3 regions of the Microbacterium sp. NPDC080220 genome follow, and region 3 is predicted to be linked to each of the others. Evidence: predicted binding sites of a transcription regulator. Region 3 holds the regulator's gene; each other region holds the start of a gene.

Region 1 (4,467 bases), on a different contig from region 3:
CGATCCACACCGGACCGGACTGACCGCCGGCCGACGCGAGCTGGTCGCCGACGGCGACGAGCTCTTCCGCGGCCACAGTGACAGAGGCCCAGCCGACAAGCTCACCCGACTCGTCGACGACGGCCACCCGGTGGCGACCCTCGTCGAGGTCTGCCGGCAGCGCGAAGCTCGCCGAGCCGGCGGCATCCGCCGTCACCCAGCCGAGAGCGGTGGACGTCGAGTAGAGGAAGCCGTAGTAGCGCTCCCCCGCGGTCAGGCCCGAGACGACGACGCGATCGCCGCGGACGGATGCCTGGATGCCGCCTTCCGCCGCAGCCGGCAGAGCGCCACCGGTCGAGGGGAGCGAGGGCTGCGGGGCAGGAGTCGGCTCGGGGGTGGGCGTCGGCTCGGGCGACCGTGGACGTAGTCCTCGGATCTCGCCGTCACGACCAGTCCGTCCTCGCCGTCGTCGGTCTCGACGACCTCCCACGGGTCGCCCTCCGCGTCCACCGCCGATTCGAGGCTCGGCCGCAGCGGCTGACCGTCGTACTCGTCGGGGATCACCCGTCGGATGCCGCGGTTCTGGTCGGTCTCGGGGAACCGCGCCACGAACTCCTCGACCACCCGCATCCGACTCGTGCCATCCTCGGCGCGGGTCAGCGTGTAGTCGACGGTCAGACTGTCGAAGGAGAAGTCCTCGACGTCGGCGTTCGCCGCCGAGGGAGCGCCCACGACAACGCCGAGCGCGACGGCGACGACGGCTCCGGCACGGGCGAGACGACGGGACCAGGGCTGCACGCGGTCAACCCTATGAGCGACGCTACAGTTGACGCCATGACCGACCGCCGCCTCGCCATCGCTGCCTGGGAGAGCCTCTTCCGCGCGCAGCACGAGGTCCTGGCGGAGATCTCACGGGACTTCGAGGACGACGACCTCTCGAGCGCCGAATACGACGTGCTCCTGACCGTCACGCGCTGCGAGGGTCACACCGCGCGGCTGCGCGACGTGACGGCGAACATGCTCATCAGCCAGCCGAGCGTGTCGCGCCTGGTCGACCGGATGGTGGCGCGCGGGCTCGTCGCGAAGTGCCCCGACCCCAACGACGGCCGCGGCGCCGTGCTGCGCGCCACGGAGCAGGGCGCGGCGATGTTCCGCCGGCTCGCGACGACGCACGGCCGCACCATCGCCGAGCGGATGTCGGTGCTCACCGACGACGAACTCGCCGAACTCGAGCGGCTCACCGCTCGCCTGCGCGGCGTCTGACGACAGGAAGATCGCCCCGCACCCGAGACGGGGTGCGGGGCGATCGTCGTCTCACCGTCGGAGCGGTGCGCCGGTCACTGGTCGATCGGCTGCGGCTCGCTCTCGCGGGTGGTGATGGTCGGGGACGAACCGTCGGCGACGACCTCGACCTTGCGCGGCTTGGCCTTCTCGCTCACCGGGATGGTGACGGTCAGCACACCGTTGTTGTAGGTCGCGGTGATGGCGTCGGTGTCGATGCCCTGGCCGAGGTTCAGCTGGCGGAGGAAGCTCGCGGTCTCACGCTCGCGCGTGATCCACTTGACCCCCTCGCCCGACGACAGCGTGCGCTCGGCGCGGATGGTCAGCAGCTGGCCGTCGACGTCGATGTCGACCGAGCCCGGGTCGATGCCGGGGAGGTCGGCGTTCAGCACGTAGTGGTCGCCGTCGCGGTACAGGTCCATCGGCATCCGTCGCGGGCCGCGGCGCGTGTCGAAGAGCGTCGACGCCAGGCGGTCGATTTCACGGAACGGGTCGTAGGTCGCCATGATTCTCTCCTTTGTCCAAGTGGTCTGAAAGTTGAGCCCCTGCGGCTCAAGTACGTCCAGATTAGCACTCGCGTGTGGAGAGTGCCAATGGTTCTCGCACGGCGAACGACGCGGCGGAGGTGCCCCGTAGGCTGACCGCATGAGCGCCCACGAGATCGCCCCCGAGCCCGCCGACCCGTTCCTGTGGCTGGAGGAGATCGACGGATCCCAGGCTCGCGCGTGGGCCGCGGAGCGCACCGCCGAGACCGAAGGCGCCTATGCGGGCGCTGCCCGCGACGCGCTCGAGGCCCGGCTCACCGGCATCCTGCAGGACCCCGACCGCCTCGTCGTCCCGAGTCGTCACGGCGACCTCATGTACGACCTGTGGCGGGATGCCGACAACCCGCGCGGCCTCTGGCGCCGGACGTCCCTCGCCGCCTTCACGGCGGGCACTCCGGACTGGGAGGTCCTGCTCGACGTCGACGCACTGGGCCGCGAGGAGGGGAGGACCTGGGCCTTCGCCGGCGCGACGCACGGGCCGGCCGGCAGCAGCCGCGCGCTCGTGCGCCTGAGCCCCGACGGCGGAGACGCCGCCGTGGTGCGCGAGTTCGATCTGGAGACCCGCCGCTTCGTCGAGGGCTCCCCCTTCGCCCTCGACGCGGAGAAGTCCATGATCGCGTGGGTCGACCGCGACACGCTGCTCGTCGCCACGGCCCTGCACGGCGGCGGCGTCACGGACTCGGGCTATCCGATCACCGCCCGTGCCTGGCGCCGCGGCGAATCGCTCGAGGACGCGCCGCCGATCCTCACGGGTGTCCCGTCGGACGTCGGCGTGTTCGCGCACGTCGATCACACCGGCGGCGCGGCGACGCCGATCGTCGTCATCGCGCACGACTTCTTCCACTCCGAGGCATGGGTGTGGGACGGCACCGAACCGCACCTGATCGCCGTGCCGCAGGACGCGCACGCCGACGTGCACGGCGACCTGGTCGCCGTCCGGACGACGACGCCGTGGCGCATCGGCGACACGACGCATCCGTCGGGCACCCTCCTGCTCGGCCCCCTCGAGACCGTGACGAGCGGGGACGGGTCGGACCTGCGCGTCGCGTTCGCGCCGACCGACACCGCGGTGCTCGAGTCCTGGACGTGGACGAAGACCCGCCTCGTGCTGACGATCCTCGACCGCGTGCAGAGCCGGCTGGTGTCGCTCGACCCGGCGACGCTGACCGGTGTCGAGCTCGACCTCGGGCTCGGCGACGACGACCTCTTCAGCGCGAACGTCGCCACGGCGGACGACGACGAGGACGACCAGCTCTGGGTCGTCGCGCGCGGCTTCCTCACACCGCCCACCCTGCTCGTCCTCGACCCGGGCGCGGAGCCGCGGGTCGTCGACCGCAGCCGCGCGACCTTCGACGCGACGGGTCTCGTCGCCGAGCAGCACTGGGCGACGTCGGCCGACGGCACCCGGGTGCCGTACTTCGAGGTCGGCCCCCGCGAGCGTCACGGGGCGCTGCCCGTGCTGATGAACGGCTACGGCGGCTTCGAGCACGCGCTGACGCCGGAGTACCCGACGATCGTGGGCCCGGCCTGGCTCGAACAGGGTCGGGTGTACGTCGTCGCAAACATCCGGGGCGGCGGCGAGTTCGGCCCGGAATGGCACCTCGCGGCGCTCCGCGAGAACCGCCACCGCGCGTACGAGGACTTCGCCGCTGTCTCCCGCGACCTCGTGGCGCGCGGGGTCTCGACCCCCGACCGCATCGCCTGCCACGGGCGCAGCAACGGCGGCCTGCTCGTCGGCAACATGCTGACCCAGAACCCCGACGACTTCGGCGCGATCGTCTGCGGCGTCCCGCTCCTCGACATGCGCCGGTACACGCGCCTGTCCGCCGGCGCGAGCTGGATCGCCGAGTACGGCGATCCCGACGACCCCGCCGACTGGGAGTTCGTGAAGACCTTCTCGCCGTACCACCTCATCGAGCCCGGGCGGCGGTACCCGGCATCCCTCATCTACGCGGCGGCCAGCGACGACCGGGTCGGGCCGGTGCAGGCGCGCAAGATGGCGGCGCGGTTGGCGGACGAGACGGATGCCGAGGTGCACTACCTCGAGCCCGTCGAAGGCGGTCACGCGGGCACCATCGACGCGGCGGCCACCGCGGCGCTGCACGCGACGATCCACGCGTTCCTCGACAGCACGGTGGGCCGCGCCGGCTGAGGCGGGAACGCCCGCCCTCTACGCTGGGAGCGGGAGGTCCACCGCATGAGCACCATGGGGGCCGTCGAGGACGAACTCGCGGCCACGCTGTCGACCGTCGCGGAACGCACCCGCGTCGACGAGGCCGGCGCCGACCGCATCCGTCGGCATTTTCCCGACCTGCACGCCGCCCTCGCCGAGCGGGCGGACTCCTCGTCGTCGCTGCCGGCCGACCTCGTGACGGCGGCGGTGATGGCCGCGAACGGTCGCTCGCTCGACCTGAAGGTGCACGGCGAGCAGCGCGCGGCGCACGCGCCGAGTTCCCGCTCGCGCTACACCCTCGGCGCGGCGTGCTTCGCGGATCGCTACGCCGGCAACCTCGCCGGGCTCCGCGACGAGATCCCGGCGCTGCGCGAACTCGGCGTCAGCGTGCTGCACGTGCAGTCGCCGTTCGCCCGGCGCGAGGACGGCACCGTCGACCTGCGCCGTGGCGACCCCGGACTCGGCTCGATCGACCGGCTCTCCGACCTG
Region 2 (4,467 bases), on a different contig from region 3:
CCGCGCGCACGGCTGTCGGCGGCGACTCCGTCGGCCCCCGAGCGCACAACCTTGATCGCGACCTCTCGGCCGAGGACGACGTCCTCGCCGCGGTACACGTCGGCCATGCCGCCGCGGCCGAGCGTCTCACCGAGACGGTAACGGCCGCCCAGCAGGTCGTCTGCGTGGTCGGTGGTGTCGGGCATGTGCATCCTCCGACCGCGGCGTCCCTCACCGCGCTCGAGGCAACGCTAAACGCATGAAGCCGCGCCGACACCGGGGTTGACGGTGTCGGCGCGGCCTGCAAGCGGGGCGATGCCCCGGAGGTCAGTCGTTCTTCGGGGTGAACGACAGCGACAGCGAGTTCATGCAGTAACGGTCGCCCGTGGGGGTGCCGAAACCGTCGGGGAACACGTGCCCCAGATGCGAGCCGCAGTTCGCGCAGCGCACCTCGGTGCGCACCATGCCGTGGCTGCGGTCCTCGATGAGCTCGACGGCCTCCGGGCGGACCGACTCGTAGAAGCTCGGCCAGCCGCAGTGCGAGTCGAACTTGGTGCCGCTCTGGAACAGCTCTGCGCCGCACGCGGCACAGGTGTACAGGCCGGCGCGGTCCTCATCGAGGAGTTCGCCCGTCCACGCGCGCTCCGTCCCGGCCTGCCGCAGGACGGCGTACTGCTCGGGCGTCAGCTCCTCCCGCCACTGCTCGTCGGTCTTCTCCACGCGATAGCTCATGTGTTCTTCCTTCCCTCGACATATTCAACCGGACGAACCGCCCCGATGTTCCGGGGTGTCGGCGGATCTCGGTCGTACCGTGGGGGAGTGCCCCTCTCCGATCGCGACCGCGCCGTCCTCGATTTCGAGGCGCGCTGGCACGGGCACTCCGGGGCGAAGGAGGAGGCGCTGCGCGCCGAGCTCTCGCTGACCCCTGCGCGCTACTACCAGCTGCTGGGGCGGATCCTCGAATCAGCGGATGCCGTCGCCTACGATCCGGTCCTCGTGCACCGTCTGCGGCGGCTGCAGACTGCGCAGGAGCGGGAGCGGCGCACCCGCTCCAGGGTGCTCCCGGCATCCGCCCGGTAGCATTCTCGGGTGCCGTCTCCGACCTCTCCGCCCGAGCCAGAGCAGCCCACCGCCGCGGACCCGTCCGAGACCGCGGCGCGCTCCGCAGTGAAGGATCGCTTCGACGACCTCCCGGCCCGTCCTGCTCGGATCGGGGCGCACCGCGCCGAGACGCCCCGGCTGCGCGTCGGCGTCATCGTGCTGTGGTCCGTCGTGGCCACCGTCGCCATCGTCGCGGCGGGGGTGCTCAGCACCCTGTTCGCAACCGGTCGACTGGACTTCAACGCCCGTTCGGCGCCCGGTTCGTCGTCGCAGGTGGTCGCACCGCAGGTGGACACGTCGTACGAGGTGCTCGTGCTGAACGCGACCCCCGACGCCGCGCTGGGTGACGCCGTCCGCCAGGACGTGATCGCCGCCGGGTGGGCGGAGGCGGACGTCCAGGAGAGCAACGCCAGCTCCGACGACTTCGCGACCACGACCGTCTATTACGGCACGACCGCCGACGAGGCTGCGGCCCGCGGTCTGGCCGACGCGATCGGCGGCGCCGAGGTCTCCCTCGACGACACCTATCAGGTCGTCGCGCCGCCCGAGACGGCGAGCGCCGGCGGTGACCCGCGATCCCAGCTCGTGGTGATCGTCGGGATCGATTTCGGCTCGGAGTGAGCCCGTCCGTGGCGGCTCGGCCGTCGCGTGTTTCGCCGCCGTAAACACTTGGGTTCGGAAGTGTCAACAAAGCCGGGAACCGCCGGATCCGGCAGGGGGCCGTGGCTAGCATTTCGAGTGTCCCACAGCTTCAGGAGATGCGCATGACCCAGGGAACCGTCAAGTGGTTCAACGCCGAGAAGGGCTTCGGCTTCATCACGCTCGGCGACGGACAGGATGTCTTCGTCCACTACTCGAACATCGAGATGTCGGGGTTCCGCGTGCTCGAAGAGGGTCAGGCCGTCGAGTTCACCGTCGGGACCGGGCAGAAGGGCCCGCAGGCCGAATCCGTCCGCGTCGTCGCCTGACGCCGGTCGGTCAGCCCGCGTAGCGGGCGAGGAACAGCCCGCTCAGCTCGGGCGGGTTGAGTTCCGCGGCGGAGCGGTTCTCGTTGGACTCGGACGCATCGCGGTCGGTGACCGACACGAAGAGGGTGACACCGTGCAGCGCGTCCGCGCGCTCCTCCCGGAGGGCTGCGAGCGCCGCGATGAGCACGTCGATGTGTTCCTCGAACCAGTCGTCCGCGTCGTCGTCGGGCATGGAGATGCTCGAGTGTGGTGAGGCAGAGTCCGGGGCTCATGCCGCCGTCGTCGGTCGTCAGAGCGACGACGTACAGGTGCTCGCCGTCGAGCGTGGCGACGGCGTCGCGCGGCTTGCACTCCCTAGGGTCGAGTGCCAGAATGATTTAGCACTCACTCATCCTGAGTGCCAGAACTATCCCGCTCCCAGTCCCTGGGGGCACGGTACTGAACCTCACGTCCGGGAGGGACGACACACTTATGGCAAAGATCATCGCTTTCGACGAGGAGGCCCGCCGCGGCCTCGAGCGCGGCCTCAACACCCTGGCCGACGCCGTCAAGGTGACCCTCGGCCCCCGTGGCCGCAACGTCGTGCTCGAGAAGAAGTGGGGCGCTCCCACGATCACGAACGACGGCGTGTCGATCGCCAAGGAGATCGAGCTCGACGACCCGTACGAGAAGATCGGCGCGGAGCTCGTCAAGGAGGTCGCGAAGAAGACCGACGACGTCGCCGGTGACGGGACGACGACCGCCACGGTCCTCGCTCAGGCGCTCGTGCGCGAGGGTCTGCGCAACGTCGCGGCCGGTGCCGACCCGATCTCCCTCAAGAAGGGCATCGAGAAGGCCGTCAAGGCTCTCTCCGACGAGCTGCTCGCCGGCGCCAAGGAGATCGAGACCAAGGACCAGATCGCGGCGACGGCATCCATCTCGGCTGCCGACCCCGAGATCGGCGAGCTCATCGCCGAGGCCATCGACAAGGTGGGCAAGGAGGGTGTCGTCACCGTCGAGGAGTCCAACACCTTCGGCACCGAGCTCGAGCTCACCGAGGGTATGCGCTTCGACAAGGGCTACATCAACCCCTACTTCGTCACCGACGCCGAGCGTCAGGAAGCGGTCTTCGAGGACCCCTACATCCTGATCGCGAACCAGAAGATCTCGAACATCAAGGACCTTCTGCCCGTCGTCGACAAGGTGATCCAGGACGGCAAGGAGCTCCTGATCATCGCCGAGGACGTCGAGGGTGAGGCTCTCGCCACCCTCGTGCTCAACAAGATCCGCGGCATCTTCAAGTCGGCTGCCGTCAAGGCCCCCGGCTTCGGCGACCGTCGCAAGGCTCAGCTGCAGGACATTGCGATCCTCACGGGTGGCCAGGTCATCACCGAGGAGGTCGGTCTCAAGCTCGAGAACGCCACCCTGGACCTGCTCGGCCGTGCGCGCAAGGTCATCATCACCAAGGACGAGACCACGATCGTCGAGGGTGCCGGTGACGCGTCGCAGATCGAGGGTCGCGTGACCCAGATCCGTCGCGAGATCGAGAACACCGACAGCGACTACGACCGCGAGAAGCTGCAGGAGCGCCTCGCCAAGCTCGCCGGCGGCGTCGCCGTCATCAAGGCGGGTGCGGCCACCGAGGTCGAGCTCAAGGAGCGCAAGCACCGCATCGAGGACGCCGTCCGCAACGCGAAGGCGGCCGTCGAGGAGGGCATCGTCCCCGGTGGTGGCGTCGCGCTGATCCAGGCCGGCGAGAAGGCGTTCGCGAGCCTCGAGCTCGAGGGCGACGAGGCGACCGGCGCGAACATCGTCAAGGTGGCCATCCAGGCTCCCCTGAAGCAGATCGCGCTGAACGCCGGTCTCGAGCCCGGTGTCGTGTCGAACAAGGTCGCCGAGCTCCCCGCGGGCCAGGGCCTCAACGCCGCCACGGGCGAGTACGTCGACATGTTCGCCGCGGGCATCATCGACCCGGCCAAGGTCACGCGCTCCGCGCTGCAGAACGCCGCGTCGATCGCAGGTCTGTTCCTGACCACGGAGGCCGTCGTCGCCGACAAGCCCGAGAAGGTCGCGGCGCCGGCAGGCGACCCGACCGGTGGCATGGACTTCTGATCCACCGCTGAACGGCTCACGAAGGGCCCCTCCTCCGGGAGGGGCCCTTCGTCGTCCGGCTACGGCCCAGGCTTCCGCAGAGTCTCATGCAGAAGTCAAGGGGGCATCCTTCTCGGTCGAAGCGGACGAGTCTGGGTCCAGGCGTCGAGCACGCAGCAGTGGTGGTCGTCATCGCGCAGCGTCGCACGGGCCGTCACGTCGATTCGAGGAGGTTCCCATGACAGACCACGATGACTCCGCCGCCCACGCCGACGACGCGCCCCCGCGGAACGGTTCGGACAGCGACGGGACCGAGAAGCCCGGAGGTCTCGGCAAGGACGGCACCATC
Region 3 (4,467 bases):
CTACGCGAGCCTCGACTACGAGCCGGCCGGTTCTCAGACCGCCGACCTCGTCAAGGTCGACATCCTGCTGCAGGGCGAGAAGGTCGACGCGTTCAGCTCGATCGTCCACCGTGAGAAGGCCTACGCCTACGGGACGATGATGACCGAGCGGCTGCGCAAGCTCATCCCGCGTCAGCAGTTCGAGGTCCCCATCCAGGCCGCGATCGGCGCCCGCATCATCGCCCGCGAGAACATCCGCGCGATCCGCAAGGACGTCCTCGCGAAGTGCTACGGCGGTGACATCACCCGTAAGCGCAAGCTGCTGGAGAAGCAGAAGGAGGGCAAGAAGCGCATGAAGATGGTCGGCCGCGTCGAGGTCCCCCAGGAGGCGTTCATCGCCGCGCTCTCGGGAGACGTCGAGGGCAAGGACAAGAAGTAGGCTGGCACGATGCGCCGCGGGAGTTTCCAGGCAGGGACCGTCGACTACGCCGCCGTCGGGGCCACGCAGGCCCCCGATCTCATGGGCTATCCGCCGAAGGGCACGACCCCGGCGGAGGCGTCGTGGCGTCTCGGCAGCGGTGAGAGCCGTTTCGTCACCTCGACCGAATCGCTCCTCGGGTGGGGAGCGCAGCGGGGGGCGGGTCTCCAGGTGACCGATGTGCGCCCGGCATCCGGTCCGATGTACTCCGGTGTCGGCTTCGACGCCGACGGCAACGCCATCCAGCCCAGCCGTCTCGACGACGACCAGCGTTTCGACGCCGACGGCGTGCCGTTCGCGAGCGCCGGGACGACCGTGCACCTTCGAGGGCGCGTCGGCGGGATGCGGGCGGATGCCGAACTCCGGGTCATCTCGGTCGTCGACGAGCCGCGTCGGGTCGGGTTCTCGCTCGGCACCGTCGGTGGATCCGTCGTCAGCGGCGAGGAGTCCTTCCTGCTCGAATGGCGCGACGACGACGAGGTCTGGTTCACGGTCCGCGCCTTCGACAAGCCGACCGGCGTGCTCTACCGCCTCTGGCGTCCGCTGGTGAAGCGTCGGCGTCGCGCCCTGTTCCAGGGGTACCTGCAGGCGATGTCGCCGATGTACGCCACCGGCTCCTGATGGGCTCGGCCCTTCCCCTCGGCGATCCCGCTCCTCTCGACGGCGCACTGCCCGCCGACGTGCGCGTGTCGGACGACGTCGACTTCGGCGTCTACCTGCACGTCCCGTTCTGCCGCGTCCGCTGCGGCTACTGCGACTTCAACACCTACACGGCGACCGAACTGCGCGGCGCCCGACAGGACGCGTACGCCGACGAGGTCCTGCGCGAGATCGCGATCTCCCGGCGCGTGCTGGCCGAACGCGGACCGCTCCGCCCCGCGCAGACGGTGTTCTTCGGCGGCGGCACCCCGACGCTCCTGCCGCCCGGCGACCTGGCGCGCATGCTCGACGGCGTCCGGGAGGCCTTCGGTCTGGCGGACGGTGCCGAGGTGACGGTCGAGGCGAACCCCGACACGATGACGGACGCCGTGGCCGAGACCCTCGCGGCCGCCGGTGTGACACGCCTGTCGATCGGCATGCAGTCGGCTGTCCCGCACGTCCTCGCCGCCCTCGACCGCACCCACGACCCCGCGAACATCGCCACCGCGGTCGCCGCGGCACGGAACGCGGGGCTGGCGGTCAGCCTCGACCTCATCTACGGCGCTCCGGGGGAGTCGCTGGAGGACTGGCGGACCTCGCTCGAGACGGCGACGGCCCTCGCACCCGATCACGTCTCGGCCTACGCGCTCATCGTCGAGGACGGCACGAAACTCGAGCGGCAGATCCGCCGCGGCGAGGTGCCCGCTCCCGATGACGATCTGCAGGCCGACATGTACGAGCTGGCCGACGAACTGCTCGCCGCGGCGGGATACGGGTGGTACGAGGTCTCGAACTGGGCGACGAACCGCGCGCAGCGGTCCCGCCACAACCTGTCGTACTGGCGCGGCCAGGACTGGTGGGGGTACGGCCCGGGCGCCCACAGTCACATCGGCGGACTCCGGTGGTGGAACGTGAAGCACCCCGCGGCGTACGCGCAGCGCCTCGCGGCGGGACAGTCGCCGGCGGCCGGACGGGAGCGACCGGATGCCGAGGCCCGCCGCCTCGAGGACATCCTGCTGCGCTCGCGCATCGTCGACGGGGTGGCCGTGGACGAGGCGACGGCCGCCGGGCGGCGGAACGTGGCATCCCTCATCGCCGACGGGCTCGTCGACGGCGCGGCGGCGGTCCACGGCACGATCGTGCTGACCCGCCGCGGGCGGCTTCTCGCCGACGCCGTCGTGCGGGCGCTCACCGAGTGATCCGAGCAGAACGCTCCGCGCGCGGTAGAATTGGCACTCCAAGATCGAGAGTGCCAGCGGAGGAGGGATGATGGTTTCGGAACGCGGTCTTCAGGTGTTGCGCGCGATCGTCCAGGACTACGTGGACACGCGGGAACCCGTCGGCAGCAAGGCGATCGTCGACCGCCACCAGTTCGGTGTGTCCGCCGCCACGATCCGCAACGACATGGCTCTCCTCGAGGACGAGGAACTCATCATCGCGCCGCACACGTCGTCGGGCCGTGTGCCCACCGACAAGGGGTACCGGGTCTTCGTCGACCATCTCGCCGAGGTCCGTCCGCTGACCTCCGCGCAGCGCTCCGCGATCGGCGCGTTCCTGGAGGACACCGGCGACCTCGACGACCTGCTCGTCCGCACGGTCCGCACGCTCACCCGCCTCACCGGACAGGTCGCGATCGTGCAGTACCCGTCGTTCGCCCGGGCGAACGTCTCGCACGTCGAGGTCGTCCACCTCGGCGGCACCCGCATCGTCATCATCGTCGTGACCGACACCGGCCGGGTCTCGCAGCGGGTCGCGTTCCTCGCGACCGAGCCGTCCGCCGAGGAGGCCGAGCAGCTCAAGCTCGCGATGGCCGCGCTGCTGACCGGCAAGAGCGTCCGCGACGGTGCCGCGGCGATCGCCCGCATCCTCGAGGAGGAGGCTCCGGCCCCCCGCGAGGAGAACCGGCGGATCGTCCTGCGCGCGATCGGCGAGGAGCTCGACGAGTTCCGCTCGGACCGCATGGTCATGGCCGGGTCCGCGACCCTCGCCCGTCGCGAAGCGGACTTCCGCGGCAGCATCTACCCGCTGCTCGAGGCGATCGAGGAGCAGGTGACGCTCCTGCGCCTCATGGGCGAGATGGTCGCGGACGACCGGGGACTGGCGACCAGCATCGGCCGCGAGAACGAGCCGTTCGGGCTCGCCGAGGCATCCGTCGTCGCGGGGGACTACGACGCCGGCGGCTCGCAGGCGCGCGTGGGCGTGCTGGGTCCGACCCGCATGGACTACCCCACCAATCTCGCGGCGGTCCGTGCCGTCGCGCACTATCTGACGCGTCTGCTCGAAGAAGACGAGAAGTCGCGCTGAACGAATCGGCCTCCGGGCCGGAGAGGTGATTGTGGCTGACCACTACGAGGTCCTGGGTGTCGCGCGCGACGCGAGCCCCGAGGAGATCAAGAAGGCGTACCGCCGACTGGCGCGACAGCTCCACCCCGATGTGAACCCGGGAGAGGATGCGTCCGAGCAGTTCAAGCTCGTGACGCACGCGTACGACGTGCTGAGCGACCCCGACCAGCGCCAGCGGTACGACCTCGGTGGCGACTCCGGGGCGTTCGGCGGCGCCGGGGCCGGGTTCGGCGGCTTCAGCGACATCTTCGAGACGTTCTTCGGCGGAGGCGGCGGGGGCACGCGTGCCGGACGCCCGCGCTCGCGTCGCGAGCGGGGCCAAGACGCCCTCGTGCGCGTCGACCTCACCCTCGGCGACGTCGTCTTCGGCGTGCACCGCGACATCGAGGTCGACACGGCGGTGCTGTGCGAGACCTGCCAGGGCTCGTGCTGCCAGCCCGGCACCCAGCCGGTGACCTGCGACATCTGCCACGGCTCGGGGCAGATCCAGCGGACCGTGCGGAGCCTGCTCGGCAACGTCGTCACGTCGCAGCCCTGCACGACCTGCCAGGGCTACGGCACGACCATCCCCTACCCGTGTTCCACGTGTCAGGGCCAGGGCCGTGTGCGCGCGCGCCGCACCGTGTCGATCGACATCCCCGCCGGCGTCGAGACGGGACTGCGCCTGCAGCTGCCCGGATCGGGCGAGGTCGGCCCCGCCGGCGGTCCGAACGGCGACCTGTACCTCGAGGTGACGGTCGCTCCGCACGACGTTTTCAGCCGTGACGGCGACGATCTGCTCGCGACCCTCGAGGTGTCGATGATCGACGCGATCCTCGGCACGAGTGTGACGATCGATTCGCTCGACGGCCCCGTCGACCTCGAGATCCGCCAGGGTGTCCAGGCGGGCGACGAGGTGACCATCCGCGGGCGCGGCATCACCCCGCTCCGCGGCGAGCAGCGCGGCGACCTCCGCGTCGCCGTGCAGGTGGTCACCCCGTCGCACCTCGACCCCAAGTCGCGGGCCCTCGTCCAGGAGCTCGCCAAGC

Evidence for each region. Region 3 encodes HrcA, which represses chaperone genes, less so after heat shock. Its sites were predicted from a motif close to TTNGCACTCGNNNNNNNCGAGTGCNAA; they were not measured.
Region 1: a site for HrcA is predicted at 1,828-1,854, ahead of AB0P29_RS05045 (Hsp20/alpha crystallin family protein). Genes of this name have one in related genera too.
Region 2: a site for HrcA is predicted at 2,426-2,452, ahead of groL (chaperonin GroEL). Genes of this name have one in related genera too.

What each region holds. Positions count from the first base shown of each region.
Region 1 is NZ_JBFBOP010000002.1:308,239-312,705, forward strand. It holds gene AB0P29_RS05030 (LPXTG cell wall anchor domain-containing protein) at 1-196, opposite strand, end outside; gene AB0P29_RS05035 (hypothetical protein) at 253-777, opposite strand; gene AB0P29_RS05040 (MarR family transcriptional regulator) at 814-1,242, shown strand; gene AB0P29_RS05045 (Hsp20/alpha crystallin family protein) at 1,317-1,766, opposite strand; gene AB0P29_RS05050 (prolyl oligopeptidase family serine peptidase) at 1,906-3,957, shown strand; gene AB0P29_RS05055 (DUF3459 domain-containing protein) at 4,003-4,467, shown strand, end outside.
Region 2 is NZ_JBFBOP010000003.1:347,031-351,497, forward strand. It holds gene AB0P29_RS07520 (serine/threonine-protein kinase) at 1-185, opposite strand, end outside; gene msrB (peptide-methionine (R)-S-oxide reductase MsrB) at 307-711, opposite strand; gene AB0P29_RS07530 (DUF3263 domain-containing protein) at 799-1,059, shown strand; gene AB0P29_RS07535 (LytR C-terminal domain-containing protein) at 1,069-1,701, shown strand; gene AB0P29_RS07540 (cold-shock protein) at 1,845-2,048, shown strand; gene AB0P29_RS07545 (hypothetical protein) at 2,059-2,280, opposite strand; gene groL (chaperonin GroEL) at 2,520-4,139, shown strand; gene AB0P29_RS07555 (hypothetical protein) at 4,357-4,467, shown strand, end outside.
Region 3 is NZ_JBFBOP010000008.1:22,163-26,629, forward strand. It holds gene lepA (translation elongation factor 4) at 1-418, shown strand, start outside; gene AB0P29_RS12485 (DUF1990 family protein) at 428-1,078, shown strand; gene hemW (radical SAM family heme chaperone HemW) at 1,078-2,295, shown strand; gene hrcA (heat-inducible transcriptional repressor HrcA) at 2,366-3,400, shown strand; gene dnaJ (molecular chaperone DnaJ) at 3,432-4,467, shown strand, end outside.